Regions from separate parts of the Cupriavidus sp. CuC1 genome, predicted to be linked through region 2. Evidence: predicted binding sites of a transcription regulator. Region 2 holds the regulator's gene; each other region holds the start of a gene.
What was found. Region 2 encodes LexA, which represses DNA repair genes until DNA is damaged. Its sites were predicted from a motif close to ACTGTATNNNNATACAGT; they were not measured.
Positions count from the first base shown of each region.

Region 1: a site for LexA is predicted at 2,590-2,607, ahead of imuA (translesion DNA synthesis-associated protein ImuA). Genes of this name have one in related genera too.
Region 3: a site for LexA is predicted at 2,450-2,467, ahead of ACGLHR_RS05575 (PA0069 family radical SAM protein). Genes of this name have one in related genera too.

Region 1 covers NZ_JBIUHC010000024.1:48,054-53,430, forward strand. Annotated here, with positions in the region: gene ACGLHR_RS13130 (error-prone DNA polymerase) at 1-454, opposite strand, end outside; gene ACGLHR_RS13135 (Y-family DNA polymerase) at 464-1,927, opposite strand; gene imuA (translesion DNA synthesis-associated protein ImuA) at 1,854-2,558, opposite strand; gene ACGLHR_RS13145 (cytochrome-c peroxidase) at 3,256-4,629, shown strand; gene ACGLHR_RS13150 (hypothetical protein) at 4,695-5,366, shown strand.
Region 2 covers NZ_JBIUHC010000062.1:14,108-19,484, reverse strand. Annotated here, with positions in the region: gene ACGLHR_RS25025 (hypothetical protein) at 1-15, shown strand, start outside; gene ACGLHR_RS25020 (hypothetical protein) at 401-889, opposite strand; gene ACGLHR_RS25015 (hypothetical protein) at 1,737-2,003, opposite strand; gene ACGLHR_RS25010 (DUF2471 family protein) at 2,018-2,308, opposite strand; tRNA gene ACGLHR_RS25005 (tRNA-His) at 2,600-2,675, opposite strand; gene ACGLHR_RS25000 (hypothetical protein) at 2,781-2,951, opposite strand; gene lexA (transcriptional repressor LexA) at 3,060-3,716, opposite strand; gene ACGLHR_RS24990 (asparaginase) at 3,943-4,941, shown strand; gene rpsF (30S ribosomal protein S6) at 5,043-5,377, shown strand, end outside.
Region 3 covers NZ_JBIUHC010000008.1:117,623-122,999, forward strand. Annotated here, with positions in the region: gene ACGLHR_RS05565 (D-amino acid dehydrogenase) at 1-691, opposite strand, end outside; gene ACGLHR_RS05570 (Lrp/AsnC ligand binding domain-containing protein) at 801-1,304, shown strand; gene ACGLHR_RS05575 (PA0069 family radical SAM protein) at 1,340-2,422, opposite strand; gene ACGLHR_RS05580 (LysR family transcriptional regulator) at 2,544-3,446, opposite strand; gene ACGLHR_RS05585 (NINE protein) at 3,473-3,958, opposite strand; gene ACGLHR_RS05590 (hypothetical protein) at 4,233-4,640, opposite strand; gene ACGLHR_RS05595 (PQQ-dependent sugar dehydrogenase) at 4,800-5,377, opposite strand, start outside.

The DNA.
Region 1 (5,377 bases), on a different contig from region 2:
TGCAGTAGTCCGGTGTGAAGATGAGGGTGCAGTCGGGCAAGCCCCTCAGGTGCGCGTAGGGTGCCTCGGGTGCATCCAGGTCGCGCGGAGTCAGCAGGTAGGCGCCCTTGGCAGTCCGCGTGCGGGCCAGCGTGATGAGCTCGCATAGGTTGCCGTAGCCTTCGCGATTGCGCGCGATCGCGATGAAGGAGACAGCCGGGCTGCCGTCGGCATTGACCAGCCGGAAGAAGGCGCCGACCAGCAGCTTGAGGCCGTGTTTCTTGGCCTCGGTGTGGGCGCGGACGATGCCTGCCAGCGAACATTCGTCCGTGATGGCCAGGGCGCTGTAACCGAGTTCGACCGCGCGCTCGACCAGTTCCTCGGCGCGCGAAGCACTGTCAAGGAACGAGAAATTCGAGAGGCAATGGAGCTCGGCGTAGTCGGGTAGGCCGCCGCCGGTCAGCAGGGAATCCATGGCGTTGCCTCACCCGAACAGGCCGTGCAGGTACCACCGCGCCTCGTCGCCCTCACGGCTACCCATACGCTCCTGGTACACCCAGTAATGCGCGTGATCCCGGCCCTCGGCCACGTAATAATCGCGCGTCACCACCTCGCCCGCCCACCATCCCGCCTCGATGCGCTCCGGCGGGGAGACCAGCCGCAGCGGCGAGCCGTAGAACGGCCGATGATCGCGGATCAGCAATGCGATCGGCTTGTCCAATAACCAGCTTGGGCGCGGCAGCCGCGGTGCGTCGACAGCAGGTCCAGGCTTGCCGACGGCCGGCACCCAGGCATTGGCGACTTCGGGACGATAGTCCGCCCGCATCTCGGGGCGCAGGATATTGTCGGCGCCAAGTCGCGCCGTCAGCAATTCCATCACGCGAGCTTGGTCCTCCGGCGTGCCGCCGGGCTCCGGGAACAAGGTTTCGCTGGGGGGTGCCTTGGCCTGGACGTCGGTCACGGTCAGGCGCACGGCTATCATCGGCGCGTCGACCTGCAATTGCGCCAGACGCTCACGTAGCAGTCGCAACAGGTGGTCCTCGCTCCAGGTCGGCTCGGCCAGTGCGATCTCAATTACCGTTGGTGGCAGGGCTTCCCGACCGCGCTCGTGCTGCAGTTCGAGCGTGATCTTCGTCACCGCCAGCTGATGGGCCGTCAGCCAGCCGATCATCTGCACGATCAGGCTGCGGGAATAGAGCAGGGTGGCTTCGGCATGCTCGATGCGATCCGGCAGCTCGACCCGTGCGCTGAATGTGGGCGGCGCCTCGATCCAATCGAACACTTCTGGCGCCTGACCGAGGGCGCGATCCATGGCCTCGTTGAGTGCCTGACCGCAGCGCCGCTGCAGGCCGGCCCGGGGCAGTCGGCGAACGTCGCCCAGCGTGCGGCAGCCCAGTCCATCCAGCCATTCGAGATAGGGGCGTGCCGGTGGCAGGGTGCCGACGGACAGCCCAGCAACCTGGCGTTCCAGTGACTCGGCCTTCAGCGCGGTACCGCCGCCGGCGCGCGCCAGCAGCCACGCCCCTTGCGCGGTGGGCGCGCAACCGAGCGCCGTCGTGAAGCCAAGCGCCCGAGCCGTGTCCCGGATCCGGCGGCGCATCTTGGGCCCACCACCGAACAGCCGCAGGCTGGTCGACACCTCGACCAGTACCGAGGCCTCTTCCGCTTCGACCACGTTCGGCGAGAACTGCAGCAGCGCCATGGCCACCGCCCGCAAGGCCTCGGCCTCTTTCGCCGGCGCCCGGTCGTAGAGGAGCGTCTGCGGGGCCATCGTCAGCACACCGCCACGGCGCATCTGCAGGCGAATGCCCGCCTGTATCGCCATGCGCGAAGCAAGATGAACCCGTTCCTTCTCCAGCACCGCCACGGCGAGCTCAGTGGACCAGCTCGGCCGGAACACTTCGAGGGATAGGGAGGGCAGGTGCAGGCAAATCCAGAGGCGCAACATGACGGTGAAGCAGGATCGGCGACGGCTCCAGCGAGACGAGCAGAGACTTATCTTGCTGCGGACCGCGCCGCTTGATGAAGGTGAGTTCGACGCCGCCGGCGGCCGGCGCGATGCCGATGCGCAGCGGCGCCGGTGAGGCGTCACGCGCGCAGGCCAGCGGCCGCATCAGGCAGAACAGGGTTTCGCCGGACTGCGCTGCGAGGTGTAGGCGGCGCAGAGCATCATTGCGGACGTGCTGCTGCCAGAACAGCACGGCACCGCAGGTCCCGGCGCGTAAGAGCTGCTCGGCAGCCCATAGCGCGTCTGCCGTGCGCTGGCTGCGAATCCAGAGTAACTGTTGCGGAGGCAGCCCCCAGTTGGCCAGGGCCAAAGCCTGAGGGGTATGTGGCGGCTGAATCAGGGCGATGGGCCGCTTGGATACCTCGACGATGGCAGGTCGAAGCAGCCGCATTTCGCCCACGCCCGCCTGCCTGATCAGGAACTCGACCAGCGTGCCGGTTGGCCAGCCGCCGCCTGGCAATTCGCGGGCCAGGTCGGGATAACCGGTCGCTACAGTGCGACCGGCGGCCCGAGCCAACTGCGAGGCTCGCCAGAGGGCGGGGTGGATGGATTCGGGGGCAGGGCAGGCCATGGCTGGTTCGTGGGTAGCTAAGAGCCAGTGTACTGTATATTTATACAGTATGCGCGACCCGAGATTAATGTGATTTACGAGGCGCACCCATCCATTTGTGCGTACCCGGAATTGGCCGGACTAGGTGCGCGCTTTGCTGGATTGAAAACCGGACTTAGCTGGATTGCCGCGCAGCCCATGCAAGCGCGTGTTGCTCAAAGGGGATGATGGACGGGCGCTTTCGACCCAAATGCGACGTTTGTTGCAATAGTGGACATCGGCCGCTGAGCTGCTCGAAGCGGCCATCCGCGTCTAACGCACGCTATTGGGTAATTACATGGCTACCGCAGTTGATGTAGGGCCTGGCTTCGATTACTCAGGAAAGCCTATGACATAACGGGAGCGGATCTCGATCGAGTTCATGGTCGAAGTTGCGCGAGTAAGCAAAATGTAGGAGTCGTCTTGCTGCCCTGGTCGCTGCTGCTTTCTCAACCGCCGGAAAATCGCGCGAATCGGACGCTAACTATTGCAAATGTGCCCTTTCGCACGTTCTGACTCGGGACGTCGCCCGACCTTACTTGCCTCGTCGGATCTCGCTACCTATCTTCAAGAGAGTCAAGAGGCAATTCGCGTGCAAGGTCGTCTGCGCGCCAGCACTGTGGTCAAGCGTGATCCGAACTGCAGCGATGTATCGAGTGTCGCCCGAAAGGAATCCGAGATGCGCAAACTGATTGCCAGCGCGCTGTGGGCGCTCGCGCTCGCTTTGACTGCCTGCCGCAGCGGTGGCGGATCGAGCCCCGCGTTGTCGTCGGGCTCGGACACCTCTGCGCCAGGTGGGTCATCACTGTCGCCGTCGACCGCCACGCTCAGCCTCGTAGCCCAAGTCGGCCGCCAGCTCTTCTTCGACAAGACTCTTTCAGGCTCGGGCAAGATGTCATGCGCAACCTGCCATGATCCTGGCTACGCGTACGGGCCGCCGAACAGCCTCGCGGTGCAGTTGGGCGGGCCCGACCTGCAGTCTCCAGGTACGCGCGCGGTGCCATCGCTGCGTTATAAAGAAACCACGCCGGCATATTCGGATTCGGCAGTCAATCCGGACGGCGTGAGCCTCCCAAGCCCCGGCGGTGGTTTCATGTGGGACGGCCGTGCCGATACGCTTGCAGTGCAGGCCGCCGTGCCGCTACTCAATCCGGTCGAGATGGACAACGCTTCGCCGGCCGCCGTGGTGGCTGCTGTGCAAGCCGGTCCAACCGCGGCGCCCTTCCGACAAGCGTTCGGGGCAAACGTGTTCAACGATACGACCACGGCGTTCAACGACATCGGGCAAGCGCTGCAGGCATATCAGATCGAAGAGCCAAGCTTCCACCCGTACAGCAGCAAGTACGATCTGTATGCGCAGAACAAGATCGGCGGCACGCTCACGGCCGCCGAAATGCGGGGGGCGATCGTGTTCAGCAATGCCCACAGCGGCAACTGCGCCGCGTGCCACTACCCCGGCGCGGGCTTCAACGGCAGCAGTGCGCTCTTCACCGACTTCATGTTCGAGGCGATCGGCGTGCCGCGCAATCCGGAGATCGCGGCGAACGCAGATTCCACGTATTTCGACATGGGCCTGTGCGGGCCGGAACGCACGGATCACATGCCGCGCTCGCCGGGTGCGCCGGACGTATATTGCGGGCTGTTTAAGACCCCGACGCTACGCAACGTGGCCACACGCCAGGCGTTCTTCCATAACGGCGTGATGCATTCGCTGCTGCAGGTCGTGCACTTCTACAACACGCGCGATACGAACCCTGAGATCTGGTATCCGACGGTTGGCGGGAGGCCCCTTGCAACGCCGTCGCCGAACTTCCTAACCTACGGGCTGGTAACGACGCAATACACGGGCGGCACCGTTCAGAAGTTCAACGATCTGCCCTCGGCGTATCGGGGCAACATCGATACGCAGGTGCCGCTCGACGGCCGCCCTGCCGGCTCGACGCCACCGATGACCGAGCAGCAGGTGCGGGACTTGGTCTGCTTCCTCGGCACGCTGACCGACGGATACCAGCTGTCGGCCAGCCGACCGACCAGCGGGCCCTGCGTTAACTGAGCCGACGCGCTCAAGGTCATGGCGCGGTTCTGTCGGGTTCGCACGGCTTGAACGAATAGAACACGATGGCGATAAAGCAACACACCGTGTATGTCCGGACCGCGATCAGCGCGGCGTGCGCTGCGGGCAGCTTCCTGCTTGCCGGCTGCCACGACATGCAGGCGGCTGACATGACGAATCTCACCGCTGCGCTCAACGACTATCTCGCGCATCGGGGCAACCTGTGCCTCGCGAAGTACGACTGGCCGATCGACGTGACCAGCGTGGAGCCGCAGGTGGGAGACCGCGACGCGGTGCAGATGCCTGTGCTCGAAAAGCTTGGCCTCGTCACCTCGAAGGACACAATGGTCATCCGCAAGACCGACGACGGCACCGTGATGCTGAGAGCGCGCGAATATGCGCTGACCGCGGAAGGCATGAAATACTACCTGCACGAGCCGGTGATCATTGCAACGGCGACGAGTCGCATCACGCATTCGGCCGACTTCTGCGTGGCGAAGCTGTTGCTCGACCGGATCATCGGCTGGGAACCTCCACTCACGCGCGACGGCAAGACGAAGACCGTAGTGACGTTCACGTACAAGATCGATCCAGCGCCGTGGACCAGCTCGCCCGACGTGCGACGCGTGTTTCCGATTATCGCTCGGGTGATCGAAGGCGCGGGGACGATGCAACTGCGCGAAGGCTTTACCCTTACGCCGAACGGCTGGGTGGCGAACGAGCTGTTCGACGACTAAAGCCGCGGCGT
Region 2 (5,377 bases):
ACCGGCAAGGGCTGAATGCAAAAAGGCCCGCCATTGCATCACATACCTTCGAGGGGTTACGTTTTGCGGCGAGCCTACCGACGAATCGGCACAGAAAGTATCGCAAAGGTCGCCGCCCCGCGCAAGCTAAACGTGAGCGAAACGCCGCGCAGAAGCAACACGAAGGGCATCATACGACACTCATGGTGTCGGGTTGGGCGCCATAGTGCTAAGTGATTGTTTTGTAAGGTGTGTTTTGGCCTGCAAAGCCGTGTACGCCGGTGCCGGACGCTGCCAGCGACTTCGACTTCTACCGCGCGGTGCTGGCGGAACTGGCGCTGCGTATGAGGTCAGGCTGGCGGCGGCGGCTTGCCAGTAGGCGGCTGTCACGCTGAGCCCGTCTTGCGCGCACACTCTCGGGCTAGATGCTGACGAGGCTTATACCCACGGCCACAGTGCTGCCAGTAGCGAGGACTGCCGAGATCCACCCGCAGACTTGCCCTGCGATATTCAGCCTTCTTCCCGCCTTTGGCCTATCGAAGATTCCGGCTGTGCTTTCCGACCAGTCTCCTGCCAGAGCGATCCTGCCTTTGATTTCATTGGCCATTCGATGAAAGCTTATTGCGGCCAAATACATATTGACCACGGCCAGCAGCACGGCGAAACCATAGCCAAGTAGGGTAGCCGGCCCCAACCATTGCGGGGTGAGTGGCTTGTTTCCTGCCAGCAGGGTTGATACGCCAGCGAACCCGGCTGCACTGAGGACAACTAGATGCTTCCCGGTCTCCAGGTCCCAAGTGGACGACAATAAGTTCAACCGCTCCCACCATTCCGTGAGCAATTCGCGCACTTCCCTACGATGCGCAATCTCTTTTGCATACTCGTCCGGTTGTGGATTCTTCGTGGTCATAAACTTCTCCCGGTTCGCGGCGCCGGCGCGGCGTCCATCAGTTCTGGTGGGTATGGTCGCATGAAGTTGCGGGCACGCTCAGGATCCCGGCAGGTTAGCTAGTCAACGCGCCTATGACTCCCTAGCAACTCAGCCTCCCGTTGTAAAAGGGTCCCGGGATTGAGTTGGTTGCAAGGGCACTGGCTTTGCCTCGGATGGCTGAAGCACGGGCGCCACGGTGGTGCCTACCGACTGCCGCTGCGAGGGGGGAGGCTGATAGGCGGAGGGCTGAGCCGACGGGCCGGGGCTAACCGAGGTATCCGAAAACAGTCCTCGTGTCCGAAGCGTGTCTTGCTGACTCGGTGGGTCCATGGGTGGGGCAGGTGCAATTTCCGTTGCAGTAGCTCCTGTCTCAGTTTGGCCGGTTGGCTCTGGCTTCTTGGATTTATCCCCAAGAGCGAGGAAGGCTAGCAGGAGGGCGCTCGCGACAATGAGCCCGATCACGCCGACACTGACTACCTTGGTTTCGGTAGCTTCCGCACTTCGGGCATTTGGCCGATAGTTCCTTTCCTCGTGGGTACCAGGTGTAGTTGCAGGACGCGCACTTGTTTTGCGGCCGCTTTGTGCTTCGCGATGCCATCGAGAGTTCCGGTTATGTGGGGTAGGGCGAGTGTGGCTGGTCGGGCCGTATCTACATCGCTGATTCTCCATTCCCATATATCGGCGCCTTGTTTGTTCTGTGAATCCCTCGTTGGTAGGGCCAATACATTCCGCGCCGAATGCTACGCTGCATTGCGCTCGCCGGGTGGTGGTTGGGTGGGGGCCCAGAAAACGGCTGCCGCCCGGCTCGAGCGCCCCACCTACCGCACTACACCCGCGGGAATCTCGCGCGTAGCGGCGGCTTCACGATCGGCCGAGCCACCCTGAGCCGGTGGTGCTCCCGGCCGGCGTCGAACGACAGGTACTCGGCCAACCATGCCATCGCCTGGATGTGCCGCGTTTCGATGCCTTGGATCGTCACGGCATCAGCTGTCACGGTGACGGTTTCGCAGGGCAGGCGCAGCTCGGCCACGTCGCCCGGGAGGAATTCGGACTCGAGGAAGATCGACTCGGCCTGGTAGGTCATGGCGGGCATGTTCGGCGCGCTCCTTAGTGAACGTTCTTCCAGGCATCCACGATCGCGCCGAAGGTGATTGGGCGGACATCGTGGCCAGTGAAATCGGCCGGCCGGTCGTCTTTCGGGTACCCGAGGATAGACGGGGCTTTCACCATCCCCAGGGCAAACTGTGGCACAAGGCCGGTGGCCGAAACGACGGCGAGTACTTCCTCTTCGATCTGGTGGAGGAGGCGCCAGGTCAGAATCCCCGCCTCACGATAGCGGGCGATGATTGGCGGTAAGGCTTCAACGATGGCTGATTCTGCGGCGGTGAGGGCGAGCATGGTGGATTCCCAAGAGCTGTATGGATATACAGTATAGGGGGCGCGCAAGGCGAACCTGTGAAGGCTGAGTTAACTGTATGGATATACAGTGGAACTGTGACTAGCGAGATGGAGGAGCAACCCTGGGGCGCTGCTTGGGCTTTGCGGAAATGGAGGCGGGGCTAGGGAGGGCAGAATGCCGAAAACGAAAACGGCGCCAGGGGCGCCGTGGGAAAATTTCGCTTTCCGTGGGAAAGTTCGTATCGTGAAACGACTAGATGGTGCGCAAGTCGTTGATACTAAAAAGAATTCTGGGGTGGCTGATGGGACTCGAACCCACGACGACAGGAATCACAATCCTGGACTCTACCAACTGAGCTACAGCCACCGTCGATGCCGTTCAGCTAAGTGCCGAACAACGAAGAACAAGATCATACAATGCCAAAAGCCGGATGGCTAGTACTCTGCACAAATTTTTTTCTGTGCCGCCTGCTTAAACGCCGAGCTTGGAGGAATCCTCCAGCTCAAGCATTCGGCAGATCGCGGCCATGCTGCCGACCATGGTGCGTCGTTGCGCGCCCTGGTAGATGCGAACGCCTTTGGATTGGCGGAAGGGCACGGGCTTGACGGGGCGGCGGGCGGAGAGGCGGTTGGCTGGCAGCATGGCTACACCTGGTGACTTGCAACAACAGTTAGCGGTACCCGCTACGCGGGCGCGTTGGCACAATCGGGTGTCGGCTTGATCGGGGTTCGCCCGCCTCAGCCGCACTCGTCAGAAGGCGCCGGGGCGGATCAGGCCGACGGCGATGCCTTCCAGTGAGAACTCTTCGCGGCCGGCTTGCACGATGATGCTGGGGAAGTCGGGGTTCTCGGCGATCAGCTCGATGGTGTCGCCGCGGCGGTTTAGGCGCTTCACGGTGACGTCGTCGCCCAGGCGGGCGACGACGATCTTGCCGTTGGCGGCTTCGCTGGCGCGTTTGACGGCAAGCAGGTCGCCGTCGAGGATGCCGGCGTCGCGCATGCTGAGGCCACGCACCCGGAGGAGGTAATCAGGCTGCACGTCGAAGACCGAGGCGTCGACCTGGTATTGGCGGTCGATGTGTTCGGCGGCGAGGATCGGGCTGCCGGCTGCGACGCGCCCGACCAGCGGCAGCGTCAGCTGCATTACGCCGGCCATGGGCAGGGAGAACTGGTCGGGTAGCTCGGAGTCGCTGCGCGAGACCTTGAGGCGGATGCCGCGCGAGGCGCCGGGGGTGAGCTCGATCACGCCTTTGCGGGCCAGGGCACGTAAGTGTTCCTCGGCTGCGTTGGGTGAGGAGAAGCCGAACTTGGCGGCGATCTCGGCGCGCGTGGGCGGGAAGCCCGTGTGCTGGAGGCTGCTGCGGATCAAGTCGAAAATCTGCTGCTGTCGCGGTGTCAGGGTCGCCATGGTCGCCGGTGTTTGAAAGCACTGTATGTTTAAACAGTATGCTGTGATTTTATACAGTATCGAGTGAAGTGCAAGCGGAATTTTGGGAGTTTGCGCATTGACAGGTGCGTCCCACGGGTCCTGGCGCGTGCCGTGAAGAGTGGGTGGAGGGTTACAATCCGCGGCACCCGAAGCGTCTTGCGTTGTGCGCTGTTCAACCTTCCTGGCTCTCGACCACTTTCCCGCCATGTCTCTCCTGCCTCGTGTTGTCGTGCTCGCTACCGGCGGCACCATTGCCGGTTCTTCTTCCAATCCAGCCAGCAGCGCGAAGTACCAGGCGGCCACGGTGCCGGTGACTGCGCTGCTCGATGCGGTGCCGGCGCTGGGCGCGGTGGCGCGGGTCGAGGCGGAGCAGGTGGCTCAGGTAGATAGCAAAGACATGTCGTTCGCGCTGTGGTCCAGGCTGGTGGAGCGCGTGACATTCTGGTCCGCGCAGCCCGATGTGTCGGGCATTGTCATTACGCACGGCACCGATACCCTGGAAGAAACGGCCATGCTGCTGCACCTGGCTTGCGTGGGCACGGTGCCGGTGGTGCTGACAGCTGCCATGCGGCCTTCGACCTCGTTGTCGGCGGATGGCCCGTTGAACCTGCTGGATGCGGTGCGCGTGGCAGCTGACGCTGATGCGGCGGGCAAGGGCGTGCTGCTGGTGATCAACCAGGAGATTCATGCGGGGCGCGATGTGGTGAAGGCGCACACGTCGGCGGTGAATGCTTTTGTGTCGCCGGTGTCCGGGCCGCTTGGTTTTGTGCAGGACAATCTGGTGCGCTTCGTGCGCACCGCTGGCCGCTTGCCGGCCAAGGCCTGGCCGGTGCCTTCCGTGTGGCCGCAGGTCGAGATCCTGGCTAGTTATGCGGAGCCGGGTCGGATCGTGGTGGATGCCTTGGCGCAGGCGGGCGTGTCGGGCCTGGTGGTGGCGGCTGCCGGCAATGGTTCGGTCCACCAGTCGCTGGTGGAGGCGTTGGTCGATGCGGCCGGCGCGGGGGTGGCGGTCGTGCGCAGTTCGCGCACAGGGGCAGGGCATGTGGCGATTCCTGCGCCTCCCCGGCCGGCGTCGGGTGTCTTTGTTTCTGCCGGCGACCTCAATCCTTACAAGGCGCGCGTGCTCCTGGCCCTGGCCCTGGCTGCGGAGCCAGGACTGGCAAAGGATCCGGCGGCGCTGCAGGCGCTGTTCGCCGAACACTGAGGCGGCTTGCCCCCGGTGGCAAAAGCACGCTATACTTTAAGGCTATTCAACCTTGCTGCACCGGACATGGCGCTCGGGCAGCTTATCCAAAAGGAGCGTCAATGCGTCATTACGAAATCGTATTTATCGTCCATCCGGACCAGAGCGAACAAGTCCCGGCCATGATCGAGCGTTACAAGACGCTGGTCACGTCCCAGGAAGGCCAGATCCACCGCGTGGAAGACTGGGGTCGCCGTCAGATGGCCTACATGATCCAGAAGCTGGCCAAGGCTCACTACGTTTGCCTGAACATCGAATGCGGCAAGGAAACCCTGGCTGAACTCGAACACGCGTTCAAGTTCAACGATGCAGTGCTGCGCCACCTCATCGTTCAGACCAAGAAGGCTGAAACCGCACCGTCCCCGATGATGAAGGAAGTGCAGCGCGAAGAAGCTCG
Region 3 (5,377 bases), on a different contig from region 2:
CCTTGGTCAGCAGCCCGTCGATGGAGCGGTTGTAGTGGAACTGCACGCCCAGGCCCTCGGCCATGGCGGCGAGTTGCCGGGTGAACAGCTGGCAGTCGCCGGTTTCATCGTTGGGTAGCCGCAGGCCGCCGCTCAGCTTGTGGCTGACGGCGGCCAGGGCCGGTTCGCTGGCGGCGAGTTCCTCGCGCGATAGCAACTGGTAGGGCACGCCGGCTTGTTCCAGCACGGCAATGTCCTTGGCGGCACCGTCGAGCTGCTCGGCGGTGCGGAAGAGTTGCAGCGTGCCTTGCTGGCGGCCTTCGTAGGCGATGCCGGTATCGGCGCGCAGGGCCCGGATGCAGTCGCGGCTGTACTCGGCCAGCCGCACCATGCGTTCCTTGTTGACGGCATAGCGCTCGGCGCTGCAGTTCATCAGCATCTGCCACATCCATTGGAGCTGGAACAGCGTGCCGTCCGGCTTGATGGAGAGCGGGGCGTGCTCCTGGAACATCCACTTGATGGCTTTGAGCGGCACGCCGGGCGCGGCCCAGGGCGATGCATAGCCCGGGGAGATCTGGCCGGCATTGGCAAAACTGGTCCCAAGCGCGGGCGCGGCCTCACGGTCGATCACGGTGACTTCGTGGCCGGCACGGGCCAGGTACCAGGCGCTGGTAACGCCAATTACGCCACTGCCAAGAACGAGAACGCGCATAGTCGGAAGCTCGCAACCAAGAAATAGAATGGATAAAGTATTTACATCTATACTATTGAAATATTGGTAGTCATAGTTGTCGTAATTTTCAGGGAAACAGGAAGAACTAATGAGAACAAGTCGTCAGCCCGTGCGCAGCCTGGACCGGCTGGATCGGAAGATCCTGGCCTTGCTCCAGGCGGACGGGCGCATGTCGATGAAGGAACTGGCGGAAGCGGTCGGCCTGACCATCACGCCATGCATCGAGCGGGTCAAGCGCATGGAGCGCGACGGCGTCATCATGGGCTATTACGCGCGCCTGAATCCCGCGCTGCTCGGCAGCGGCCTGCTGGTGTTTGTCGAGATCTCGCTGGGCAACAAGTCCGGCAATATGTTCGAGCAGTTTCGCCGCGAGGTGTCGCGCATCCCGGAGGTACTTGAGTGCCATCTGGTCTCGGGCGATTTCGACTACCTGATCAAGGCCCGCATCCGCGAGATTGGCGAGTATCGCCGCCTGCTGGGCGACATCCTGCTGCAGTTGCCGGGCGCCGCGCAGTCCAAGAGCTACGTGGTGATGGAAGAGATCAAGGAAACGCTGGCGATCGCGGTCGACGAGAAGACCCCGCACGCCTGAAGCCGCGCTGGCCCTGCTGTATCTGGCAACACGGCCTAGAACAGCGACATCTGCGGCGCGGCGCTCGCCCGGGAAAAATGCTCGGTGGTCAGGGGATGGCGCTCGGCATTAAGCCCGAAGCGCTGGCAGGCGAGCTTGAAGCGCTTGCGCAGCAGTTCGGCAAAGATGCCCGTGCCGGTCATGCGCGTGCCAAACCGGGAGTCGTAGGCCTGGCCCCCGCGCATTTGCGCGACCAGGCTCTCCACATGCCGGGCGCGCAGCGGATGGTAGGTGGCCAGCCACTCGGAGAACAGCTGCTCCACCTCGCGCGGCAGGCGCAGCAGGATATACGCCGCCGTTTTCGCCCCGGCCTTGGCTGCCGCCTCGAGGATGGACTCCATTTCCGGATCGGTCAGGCTCGGAATGACCGGCGCCACCATCACCCCCACCGGAATGCCGGCCTTGCTCAGGGCTGCGATGGCGGCCAGGCGGCGCGCCGGCGCGCTGGCGCGGGGCTCCAGCGTGCGGGCGATTTCATTCTTGAGCGACGTGACCGACATATGGACCCGGATCAGGTTCTTGGCCGCCATGCGCTGCAGGATGTCGATGTCGCGCGTGACCACGCCCGACTTGGTCGTGATGGCCACCGGATGGTTGAACCGCTCCAGCACTTCCAGGATGCCGCGCGTGATCTTGAGATCCCGCTCGATGGGCTGGTAAGGGTCGGTATTGGCTCCCAGCGCGATTACCGTCGGTACATAGTTGCGGTGAGCCAGCTCGGCCGCGAGCAGGGCGGCGGCGTTGTCTTTTGCGTACAGGCGGGTTTCGAAGTCGAGGCCCGGCGAAAGCCCCAGATAGGCATGGCTGGGCCGGGCATAGCAATAGATGCAGCCATGCTCGCATCCGCGGTACGGATTGATGGACGCGTCGAACGGCAGGTCTGGCGACTGGTTGCGCGAAATGATGCGCTTGGCCTTCTCCGTAAAGACAATGGTCTGGATCTGGGGTGTCTCTGGCTCATCGAAGGCTTGGGACTCATCGGCGACCCGCTCGCGGGTCCAGGCGTCGAACCGGCTGACATCGTTCGAGCGCGCCGCCCGGCCTTTCAGCGGGCTGGAGGAGGGAGGTCGGGTCGTCACGTCGGCGGTCCTGCGGCTACGGTTGGTACTGTATATTTATACAGTGTTTCGCGTAAACAGCCAAGGCGTGTTTTTACCGGGCCGAAGAGGCAGAGGAGGCTGAATAGGCGGAAGACCCTGCCTAGGGGCAGTCCCAGTAGGGTGGGGCGCCGAAGCGCGCGGCAAAGAAATCGATAAACGCGTGTGTCTTCGCGGGGACCTGGCGACGGCTGGGATAGACCGCCCAGATCGACACGGCCGGCAGCACCGGGTAATCGGGGAGCACGCTGACCAGCGCACCGCTGCGCAAGTGGGGGCCAACATCCCAGGTGGACTTGAGCGCCAGCCCCATGCCAGCCAGGATCGCATCCCGGATGACTTCGCCATTGTCCGTGCGCAGGTTGCCGGTGACCGCCACCGCGGTCTTGCCCAGCGCCGTGTCGAACTGCCAGGAGGCCTGGTCGCCCAGCACGATGCAATTGTGGTTGCGCAGGTCTTCCGGGTGCCGGGGCGTGCCGTGCGCGGCGAGATAGGCGGGCGAAGCGCAAACGGTGCGATGGCTCGGGGCCAGGGGGCGTGCTACCAGGGATGAGTCCGGCAACGCGCCCATGCGCAATGCCACGTCAACGCCGGCCTCGACCAGGCCGATCACCTGGTCGATCAGGCGCAGGTCCAGTGTCAGGCCGGGATAGGCAGCGAGGAAGGCGGGAATGGCCGGCGAGACGTGCTGGCGGCCGAAGGAGGCGGGCACTGTGACCCGCAGCTGCCCCTGGGGCGCTTGCGCGCCGTGGCCTACCGACTGCGCGGCCTGGTCGGCCGTGTCGAGCAATTGCGCGGCATGTTCGAGGAAGCGCTCGCCCTCGCCGGTCAGGGAGATGCGGCGCGTGGTCCGGTGCAGCAGCCGCGCGCCGAGTTGCTGCTCGAGTTGCGCCAGGCGGCTGCTGGCCGAGGAGGTGGACAGCCCGAGATCGCGCGCCGCGGCCGAGAGGTTGCCCAGCGACGCTGCGCGCACGAACACGGCGATGTCCAGCAGGTCGAAGTGCATCGGCGCTGGGGCGCGGGGCCTGGGGCTTACTGCGACAAGGCGCGCGCGGCTTCGACCTGGGATTCGAAGAAGGTCTGGAAACTGATGGCCAGGCCTGCCATCAACAGGCCCGTACCGATCAGCAGGGACAGGATGACCAGGATCACGACGGGCCAGCCCGAACGAGTCGGCGTGCCATGCGGGTTGAAGCGGGCATCCCATTTATCGTCGGGGCGCAGGCCATACACGATGGCCGCCAGGAACGCGCTGATTACCGACGTGCCGCCGGCAATGGCGAAGGTCCAGTTCAGGGCCGGCGAGCCGGCGCCCGTCTGCATCGACATGACGCCGATGACCCCGGCGAGTGCCGCCAGCAGGTGCGCCCAGGCAAATTTATCGCGCAAGCCACCTAGGTAGAAGCGATGCAGGCCCACGGTGCCGAACAGGAAGGCCAGTGCGACCGTGATCAGTTTGGATTTGCCCTGAAGCGGCTTGGGGGTAGCGGGGGCTGAAACTTGGGTGGCGGCAGGCATGGGGCGACAGCTAGGTTAATGGCCGGCAGGGGCGGCCGACGCAAACTCAGGTGAGTGCCAGTCAGGCTGGCGTCGGCGCTCATTGTACGCTGGCGGAAAACGCGAGCGAACGCCGGCCGAGCAAGGCAGGAGGCTATACGCGTCGGACGAGCAATACCCGCGAGAGTTCCTTTCGCGGCACATCGTCGAGGAGGGGGAAGCAAGGCGGAGCAGCGCTGATCGCCGCGGGCAGGGCAATCAGCCAGAAAGAAAAGTGGGGAGGGGGCCGGCGTGCCTAGCGGCCGCCGTCTCGTCCGCGCGCTTGCCAGCCCGGGCCCATGCCGGAGCTGCGCTGCTCGCCGCGCCCGTTGTCGCCTTGCATATTGCGATCGGGCTGCCGGTTGCGTTCATCGCCGCGTTCCTGGGGCGGCTGGGGGCGGCCATTCAGGCGGTCATCGGCGCGCGCGCGGGCTTCCATTCGTTCGATCTGGGCCCGCACATGGTCTTGCCGTTCAGCGCGTACGCTCGCCATCGCCCATGCGCCCTGGCCAGGCTGGCTTTGCGCATTGCTCACATTCCGGCCTTCGGGCCGGCTATGTTGCCAAAACGCGACCTGTGCATGGCTGACAGCAGTGAGGCCGAGCAAAGAAACGGCCAACAGGATGCCAGCCACCGAGTCGCGCAGGAGGGTGCGGGGGAGCATGCGGAATCCCAGTATCCTGTCGCGTGGTGAGGTTGTTCGAGATATGGGTTCATGGTACGCACGCGTCTTCGGCGCGCCTATGCTAAAGCCGTTACCGGTGTAACGGATTGTTTCGCTACTGTCCCGAGAGCCGCGCCGTATCCCGAGAGCGGCAAGGGTTCAGGGTGCGTAGCGGATGCGATATACCGCGCCCGCCATGTCGTCGCTGACCAGCAGTGAGCCGTCCGGGGCAACCTGGACATCGACGGGCCGGCCCCAGGGTTTGTCGCCCTGCAGCCAGCCTTGCGCGAACACCTCCTGGCGCACCGCCTGGCCGCGCTCGTTCAGCACCACCCGGACGATGCGGTAGCCGATCGGCTTGGTTCGGTTCCAGCTGCCGTGCTCGGCAATGAAAATGTTGTTGCGGTATTCGGCGGGGAATTGCGTGCCGGTATAGAAGCGCATGCCGAGCGCGGCGACGTGGGCGCCCAGCTTTGCCACCGGCGGCTCGAACTCGGAGCAGGCGCGCTGCTTGCCGAACTCCGGGTCGGCAACGCTGCCGGCGTGGCAGTACGGGTAGCCGAAGTGCTGGCCGGCCCGTGTCACCCGGTTGAGCTCGTCGTCGGGCACATCGTCCCCCAGCATGTCGCGCCCGTTGTCGGTGAACCAGAGCTGGCGGGTGGCCGGGTGCCAGTCGAAGCCCACCGAATTGCGCACCCCCTTGGCCACGACCTGCAAGTCGGTGCCGTCGGGCTTCA